Regions from separate parts of the Candidatus Brocadia sinica JPN1 genome, predicted to be linked through region 4. Evidence: riboswitches for the same ligand, from Rfam matches in the RefSeq annotation. Region 4 holds a riboswitch; each other region holds the start of a gene.
The links. Region 4 has a riboswitch for cyclic di-GMP ahead of BROSI_RS17365 (DUF7948 domain-containing protein). Riboswitches for the same ligand answer to the same signal wherever they lie in the genome.
Positions count from the first base shown of each region.

Region 1: linked by a shared signal. The riboswitch ahead of BROSI_RS15375 (rhodanese-like domain-containing protein) and the one ahead of BROSI_RS17365 (DUF7948 domain-containing protein) in region 4 are both predicted to bind cyclic di-GMP.
Region 2: linked by a shared signal. The riboswitch ahead of BROSI_RS00035 (LamG-like jellyroll fold domain-containing protein) and the one ahead of BROSI_RS17365 (DUF7948 domain-containing protein) in region 4 are both predicted to bind cyclic di-GMP.
Region 3: linked by a shared signal. The riboswitch ahead of BROSI_RS00455 (sirohydrochlorin chelatase) and the one ahead of BROSI_RS17365 (DUF7948 domain-containing protein) in region 4 are both predicted to bind cyclic di-GMP.

Region 1 covers NZ_BAFN01000001.1:3,364,680-3,366,882, forward strand. Annotated here, with positions in the region: gene BROSI_RS15370 (M48 family metallopeptidase) at 1-311, opposite strand, end outside; cyclic di-GMP riboswitch class I at 649-772, shown strand; gene BROSI_RS15375 (rhodanese-like domain-containing protein) at 978-1,175, shown strand; gene BROSI_RS20865 (thioredoxin family protein) at 1,536-1,637, shown strand; gene BROSI_RS15380 (tetratricopeptide repeat protein) at 1,653-2,105, shown strand; gene ycaC (isochorismate family cysteine hydrolase YcaC) at 2,194-2,203, shown strand, end outside.
Region 2 covers NZ_BAFN01000001.1:9,364-11,566, reverse strand. Annotated here, with positions in the region: gene BROSI_RS00040 (carboxypeptidase regulatory-like domain-containing protein) at 1-313, shown strand, start outside; cyclic di-GMP riboswitch class I at 925-1,008, shown strand; gene BROSI_RS00035 (LamG-like jellyroll fold domain-containing protein) at 1,045-2,203, shown strand, end outside.
Region 3 covers NZ_BAFN01000001.1:112,779-114,981, reverse strand. Annotated here, with positions in the region: gene BROSI_RS00455 (sirohydrochlorin chelatase) at 1-1,063, opposite strand, end outside; cyclic di-GMP riboswitch class I at 1,191-1,302, opposite strand; gene BROSI_RS00445 (glycosyltransferase) at 1,496-2,203, opposite strand, start outside.
Region 4 covers NZ_BAFN01000001.1:3,788,507-3,790,709, forward strand. Annotated here, with positions in the region: gene BROSI_RS17360 (response regulator transcription factor) at 149-649, shown strand; cyclic di-GMP riboswitch class I at 1,071-1,209, shown strand; gene BROSI_RS17365 (DUF7948 domain-containing protein) at 1,279-2,203, shown strand, end outside.

The DNA of each region.
Region 1 (2,203 bases), 420 kb from region 4:
CCGTATTTATTTTCTATCTTAAAGGTATGGTAAAGGCTGAAAGGTATGGATAGGAATTCGGAGCCATAGGCTAAAAGTAAGAAGAACAGCCATCCCGATACGATAAATGACAGGTTCAGCGAAGCAATCCATGAATTATAGATATTCAGCAGACCGCCAAAGATGAATATGATGGTAATTATATTACTGAATATTGACGATATAAAGCTGAAACGGGTTTTTTCTGTTTCGTAGTCAATTGTTTTTTTTAGTACCGATTCGTCTATCTTTCCCGCAAATTCAGATGGAACAGTTGCGCCAGCCCTTCTCATGTGTCTGAGATTGAGATACTGAACCCAGTATTCAAAGGTCTCTTTGAAGATGTAAAGGCAAAGGATGAGAACAAGATATGCGTTCAGGATAAGACCTCCTTTTCGTTCACCTGGATTGTGTTCGTATTGTTAGCATAGACATATAAGTAATGATACTATCAAGAGGGATAGTTATGATAAATCAAAATTTTAACTTCTTATTTGACCATACAAAAGTGGAATAGTGCAATAGGAATTTTATTTCTTTTATTTTTTTGCTTGAGATAAGTTACTATGCATGTTATATAAGTATGAAGTTTCAATAATGGTTTTTACGAAGTAGTGCGGTAAAAGAACATTACGATAAAGGCAAATCCTGAGTAATCAGGGGACGCAAAGTAAAGGGTCTTATCAGTTGTTTAAACAGTTTAAGCCGTTTAAACTGTTTAAACGGCTTACGAAGAGACAGCCTTACTGCCGAAGATGTTTAATAAATATCTTTGCAGTAAGGCTTTTTTGTTTGGTTTTTCAGTAATTGAGTTTGATGACTATAGTCTTTTAACCAGGAATATTTACGATTTAGGAGATATATATTTTACAAAGAGAAGTAGGGGCGTATTGCAATACGCCCTAAGAAGCCTTTTTATTCTTACCCCGGCAACTTTTAGAAAGAATGGGAGGTGTATTATGGCAGAACCCGTACGTATTACTCCGAAAGAAGTTTACCAGAAGTTGAAATCCGGCACAACGCTCCTCGTCTGCGCATATGACGACGAGACAACATTCAGGCAAATGAAACTGCAGGGTGCGATTTCGCTGCACGAATTTAAATCAAGGTTACCGTCATTATCAAAAGATCAGGAGATTATCTTTTACTGCGGCTGACCCAAAGAAGCGAGCGCTGCCGGTCAGGCAGCGGAATTCATAAAGAAGGGATATAAGAATACAAAGGCCCTTGATGGAGGCGTTAATAGTTGGAAAAAGGCGGGCTATCCTATCGAACCGTAATAACGTATAAGGTTGGGTGAAGCTGACAGACTAGGTCAAATGAACTTTTTTGCTTCAAAAGTGAGTAAGAACTGCTATAAATTGCCATTTTTTGCGCTTGTTTTGTCGCTTTTTAACCCATAAAGCGGGGAATAAATCTCACGAAATAGGGTGAAATTGCCCATTTGACCCAGTCTGGAAGCGCATCTCGGTCATTACGGATGCCGATCATTAACTTTACTATAAGGAGGGAAGGGTATGGAAAACAAAATTATATGGGAAACAGGAATGGACAATGCCCTATCAAGGGCACGATTGGAGAAAAAGCCAGTGTTACTTGATTTCTTTAACCCAGGCTGAATCGGATGCCAACAGATGGATACAGTTTCGTATCCAAATAAAGACGTTACCGAATTTATCAGAGATTCTGTAATTCCACTGCGCGTGCGCTATGATACGCAGCCCCTTGCTACGGATTTTAGTATAAACTGGACTCCAACCCTTATAATTCTTGATATGGAAGGCAAAGAACATCACAGGGCAGTCGGTTTTCTTTCTCCCGAAGAATTGATGCCTTTGTTATTGCTGGGTATTGCAAAAGTTCATTTTGACCACAATGCATTCAAAGAGGCGTTTTCAAACCTGGAGAAGATTTTATCTGATTTTCCTAAAAGTGACTCAGCACCGGAGGCAATTTATCTGAAAGGTGTATGCTTATACAAAGATACGAAAAATCCAAAAGGACTTAAAGAGGCATACGAACAACTTCAGGCCAGGTATCCTGAGAACGAGTGGACAAAGCGGGCATATCCCTATCGGCTTTTATAGCTGTGTACCTTGCGATCGTGAGTTAGGCCACTCCGGACTGCGCTGAAGAAACTCCAACAACTCTAAACCAAACGTAAAGGAGTTACCTATGAATACAA
Region 2 (2,203 bases), 3.8 Mb from region 4:
AGAGACATTAAGCGGAAAGTTAGTGGGTGTCGTAACACGAGGTCCAATTTCACCTATGAGTAAAGATGAGAACCTTCAAACAAAACCGGCTATAGATGTAAAAATTGTGGTCATGACCTTATCAGGAAAGACCGTAGAGACCGTAGCGACTGACAATGATGGCAGATACAGTATCACCTTGCCTGCAGGGACTTATCGCATTGAAATGCTCCGTTCATCATCAGAGATGACAAAAGATTTACCTACCGTAGTAACTATTATCAAAGGTAAAGAGACACACCTTGATATTCACATAGACACCCGCATACGTTAGATGATGTATATTTTTAAATTATACGACCTTCCCGTAGTTAGCCCCGCACCGAACCCATAACTTCCATCAACTTCACTGCAGCCAAGATACACTTCATCCTCGGACCAAGGGAACCATTAGAACGATGTTCACCCCGAAGTGGAAAATAAAAAGGCAGTGAAAAGCCTTAGTCTTTTGGTCTTTTCGTTGATTAAGAAGCTTTTTTCTCGTGACTATCCTATGTTCCGGTTCGGTAATACCTCTGGCGGCTTTATCTGCAACGCCTCTATCTACGGCTTGGTTACCGTCGTTACGTCATACAAAAACAGTCTCGGCTCCTTGTCTCGCCGTCTTACCTCAAACAGCTTTCACCCTATCTTTTCCTGATTCCCCGATAGTCACGCCAAATTATCGTACGGATTATTCTCGTCAAATCCACGCTTCATATCCAGGACATCACCCGCCTATCAGACGAATTTCCGCTCAAACACTAAATATTTTAACAAATCTGCCGATAATTTTACCATCTAACGACTAAAGATACTAAATCCACACTTAATTATTGGGAAAGCGAGGTGATTGGGTACCTGAATGGATTAATAAATTTGCTAGACCTACAAAAGAGGTAGCAAATTTGAAAAAGGCAAACCAATCGTGAGATTGGGACGCAAAGCTATGGGTCTTCAATGAAGAATGAAGAATGCCAAGTTGCCATGTTTGTTTTACTAATCTTTTTGTTGGGAGAAGTAATTATGAAAGTTAAAAATGATCTTTTAGGATTTATTTTTTTAATTATTACCCAAGGGTTTTTCTTAGCTGAAACAGGATTCGTGTCTATGGTTTCAGCAGACGATGGCTGGAAGAATTTCTACGGCATTGCCTGGACAGGAACATCACCAGAGCATGCAAAATATGCAAAACAAATGGGATATGATTCTATAGCAATACAGACTAATACTACCTATAAAGGTAAGCAAGACTACGCTAATCTTAAATTCTATTTTATTGACCCCAAGAACTGGGCTTTTGACTTATTTGGATATGAAAGGTTTATAGATACTACGAAAACTTATTCACAAGCAGAAAAAGATTTTTACAACCAACACATGGTGTGGAAAAGTTATGATACGTTCCCCTACAATTTGGCGTCAGGTTGGTTCCAAGGCACCTCCACCAAATTTTCCGCCATGTGGGATTTTCAACAACAGGCAGTTATTGATATGGTTGTCGAGAAAGTCATGACGATGTTTCATGGCTATGAAGACGCAAGTTTGCCATTTACCTTTGCAGGATATATGGATGATGAGCCAAGTCTCAATGGCATTTTTTATCGTTGGGAGAAAAACAGGAATAGTGTAACTTCTTTATCCTATTGGACAGGGACAGAATCTGGACGGGTGCATGATGCCATTGTACATAAGTATGCAACATATCAAGAAGGAAAAGCTGCATTTTTCAAGAAGTTGCGGGAGAGAATGCTGCAAGATTTTCCAGATGCTAAATGGATTGGAGAACCTTATAGTATGTACTGGGGGTGGGTAAATGTGATAAAAGATTGTGCCGATAAAGATGTTTTGACTCACGATATGTTAGTGCAAGAAGGTTCGAACACTGAATTTGTCGATGATGATAGGATCTTTAATTCAGGGGTAACTATTACAAAAGATATGGTAGGTGTTACTCAACCGAATAATGTTAATGAGTATGAAAATCGTCTTTATGCAGCCAAGGCAGGCATTAATGGGGCATGGTATAATTGGTTTGGGAGATTCGGAGGCACGGGAAATATGCCGAATTTCAAAAGTATCACAGAGGTTTATCCAAGACTTAAACTCATACGGTGCTTGCCGAATTGGGACAATTTAAATAATGTTCCTCTCACCGATCGTTCATGGGATGGCAGTGTGTATC
Region 3 (2,203 bases), 3.7 Mb from region 4:
GTTCTTCTACCTGCATTTCTACCCACCTCGTTATGTTGCTATGGGGTAATAGGGTTTTGCCATTGAAGATATAGGGAAGTCCTTTCAAAGCGGCCACAATTTCACTTTCTACACCACCCGTGGCGAGTAAGTGTGGGATTGCAATGACCTTCCCGTCTTTGCCGCTCATCTCTACCATTGTTCTCAGCTCATGAATAGCCCTCTCTTTGATCTCCTCCGGGGCATCACTCCTCCATGTCGCAACCTTAACTTTCTTAAAGTTGCCTTTCTCGCGAACATAGTAGGCTAGCTTTTCCATGTCAGCCAGCCAGAGTCTATTTTCTTTTTCATCATTAGGCCCGTGCCCGACCAGAATAACCGTTTCATTAGGCGGATTAGCGCTAAGCTCCATAGCCCTTTCGAAAAGAATTTCCGCAACGAGCATGCTATCATCCAGAGCGCCTGACATGCGAAATTTTATCCTGCTTTCTATCCTTGGTAAGGATTTAACAGTGGTAGTTTCGGGCAATTTCTCCTGAATACCCAGGATGTAACGGGAATTACCTATGATTGGGCTGTGAGAGGAGATGAAGAGTGGCACCACGATCACTTCAGAAACGCCCTTTTCTTCTAAGCTATGAACAGCTTCCTTTATGGTATCCGGATCAGCCATACCAAAGGCAACTTCCAGCGGATATTTATCAGTGAGTGGCTTTACCACTTCCAGAACAGAAGCATTCCACAAGGGAAGTGCCTCCGAATTGCGCTCTTCATGCACCTGTTCTCCGTGCATGCGATGTACTCCGTGTGCAAGGACAAGCACACCTATGTTCTTGGACTGATTTACAGATTGTATGGCAATTCCCTTTTCTTCTAATTTTTCATTTCTTCCCAATGGACATTCTTTCAATCCTCCCAATTCCTCTCTCTGGAAAACCCCCCTTGCTCCTTGCCCTATGGTAACCTCTGTACTTGCCACCATCTTCTTTTTCAGAAGCTCTCGTCCGTAAATTCTTGAAGCGTGGAAAAAACCTACGACCAGAATGCTTAAAAAAATTCTGCACCAGAAAACAAGTTTTCCCATCACCTCTCTCCTGCTCAAACTCAAATTTTCTTTATTTTCTTAACGGCGTTGGAAACCCTTTGTTTCACGATAATCGTCTCAAATGAAAATAAAAAAGCCTTACTGCAAAGATATACACTTAAACATCTTCGGCAGTAAGGCTGTCTCATAAGCGGCGTAAACTGTTTAAACCGCTTAAACGGCTAGCAAGACCCTTTACTTTGCGCCCCCTGATTGCTCAGGGTTTACCTTTATCGTAATGTCTTATTTGTTTATGTTAATAAGTTATTTTATCTTTTTGAATGCAATAAAATGTTTTTTTACTTTTAAAAAGTTTATCTTGCCCGATCTCTATAAATGTAAAATATACCATGTAATTTTTCAAAATCCAGTCCAAAACGTCTTGAGAAAAAATAAGCATGAATATTTGGGCAGAGAAACGATGAATCTTTTTTATAAGTAAACAATATCTTCGGGATGGTACATGCACAGAAATAAGAGCATGTAGTCTTTTAAGTGACGGGTAAGAAGGAAGTTCTGCTTAATGTGCTCATGGCCGTTCTTACCAAGTCTTTTGGCATATTCAGGACTGTTTAATAACTGTTTAATGGCGAATGCTGCGCCGGCAACACTATGACATAAGAGGCCGCTATATTTGTGTTTGACCTGTAACGGAATACCCCCTGTGCCGGATGCGACAACTGGTTTTGCCTTCCATAATGCCTCTGTTACGGTAAGTCCAAATCCTTCACGAAGTGATTTTTGAATAATAACGTCAGATGCCCTCTGGAGCGCATTGATCTCAATGTCGCTGCCGGAAGGGATAGGGAGGATGTGTATGTCAGCGTCATTGCCAGCAACTTCCTTTGTCTCTGCAAAGACCTTGGTCGATTCCGGGTCGTCTGTGGCCGTACCGCCGGCAATAATGAGTTGACAGTCAATACGTTTTTTTACCAAACGATACGCCTCAATAACGCCGATAGGGTCCTTTAAATAGTCGAACCGTGAAATTTGAGTAATAATGGGAGTGTCTGCAGGTATATGATATTTTTCTAAGACTTTGTCGATTGTCTCCTGCGGCAAATCCTTATTTTTATCACTTAAAGGGTCGATGGAAGGTGTTATCAGAAATTGTCTGATAGGTAAGAGTTGTGAAAAATT
Region 4 (2,203 bases):
GCCGACAATCATTTGAGGGGAAAAACGATGACAGCAAGAATATCGATCTGTTGTTGTAACAATCTTTTTGGAGAGGGCGTTAAACGATTAATACAAAGAAGACGGTCCTGGAATCGATTGCACGATTAACGTCTCTAGTCAGAAAGAAGTGATAAATGCAAAACCAGATATCCTCATTACTGATTTTCATGCCCTCTCAAGCATGTCTCTTGACACCCTCTTCAAACACACGATAGGTATTCTGCTCTTGTGGACGGGTTGTCTTCCCCGGCTGGAAGATGAAAATCTCCTGGGGTTTATCTCACAAGGGCTTATTGGTGTCTTATCTACCGAATCCAACCCCCCAGAGTTAAGGAAGGCAATAAAGAGTGTTGCCTCAGGTGAGCTCTGGTTCAACCGGAAGAAACTCAAAGACATTCTCTCCTGTGTGAAAAATGTCGCAGGGGAAATACACCAGCTTACCGGGAAAGAGAGAGACGTAGTTAAAATGATCTGTAAGGGTCACCGGAACAAGGAAATTATGAAACGCTTGAATATGACCGAACAATCCGTGAAAAAACACCTGAACAATATCTATAAAAAGGCAGGGATTACCGACAGGCTACAACTAGCCCTTTACGCTATCAGACATTGGTCCTCTTCCATATAATATAGCAAACGAAAAATAGTTTACCTTTTTGGTAAACCAAAAACTTTGTAAAGGTAAACCTTTGTTCCTTTGACTTTCCCTTCCCTTAGTAATATCATTCGAATAAACTACACTTGCTTGTTCCCAAACCAAGTGCTGAACTTGTTGAAGCATCCGTTTCCGCTTCCGCTTGTTTCCGCTTGTTCCCAAACTCCAGTTTGGGAACACAATTGCAGAGAAACTGAGTTTCTCGTTCATTACAAAACGTTTCGGTTCAGGCTACAAGCCTGAACCAGCACAGAGCGAGCAGTTAAAAAATTAATTTTGCAATTTGCATTCTTCAATTTTCATCTTACGCTTCCGGCTCGTTCTGGTTAGAAATAACGGATGGGAAATTCCCCCTTATCTAGGGGGTGAGGGGGTTGTTACAAAGAAGCAAAACATACGATAAATGCAAACCCTGGGTGATCAGGGGACGAAAAGAAAAGGGTCTTTAACAAACACGGATTGTATGTAGAGACGCTCCCGATGGGACGTCTCATCCCAAAGACAGCCTTACAAAAGACAGCCTTATTGCCGAAGATTTTTTTGAGAATATCTTTACAGTAAATTTTTTCATTTCATACCACAAGTAAAAGGAGGAAGCAAAAATGAAGAGAAATATGCTGGGATTTTATTTGTTGATGTCGTGTTTGTTTTTAATACTGGGAAATTGTTCCAGCGTGAGACATGGTAATGTAGTTCCGACACAAGGGCACGACGAAGGTATTCGTCAGAATCAGAAACAGATAGATAGTGTAACGGAAGTAAAGGTGCAGAAAAACTATGGCAAGTTGCCTTTGTATTTCATCCAGAATGACGGACAGATGGATGAAAAGGTACAGTTTTATGAGAAGGGCAGTGGGCATGCGACATTTTTTACGAAGCGAGATGTATCTCTGTCCTTAGTTGGCGGTCAGCAGTCATCGGTCAGGAAGGGTGGTAGTGCGGGGCTTCATCCCAAGCAAGATACAGGGTGGCACGGACAAACTGGTTTGTCCGTGTCTCTTGCAAATCCGCAATCCTCAAACCAGAAACCCGAGGTTTCAACTTGCAACTCTCCACTGATACCGCCTCAACTCATAAAACTTATTCCGTTAAGTGCCAACAACAATCCCGAAATAATTGCAGAGGGATTGCAGGAGGGCAAGGTCAATTATTTCATTGGCAACGACCCGAAGAAGTGGAAGTCTAATATCCCCACGTACAAGACAGTTGTCTACAAAGGCATTTATAACAATATCGACATGAAATTTTATGGGAATAACCGGCAGATGGAATATGATATCGTAGTCAAACCCGGTGCAAGTCCATCCCGTGTGCAATTTTCATATCATGGTATAGAGGGATTGCAAGTTACTGAAGACGGAGACCTTGAAATTAGTCTCAAAGATGACAAGATCATCCAGAAAAGACCGTATGTGTATCAGGAAATAGACGGGAAAAGAGTCGAAAGGGACGGAAAGTTTAGGGTTTTGAGTTCAGAGTTAGGAATTCCACCTCAAAATCCAAAGTCTAAATCCAAAGTCCGAAATC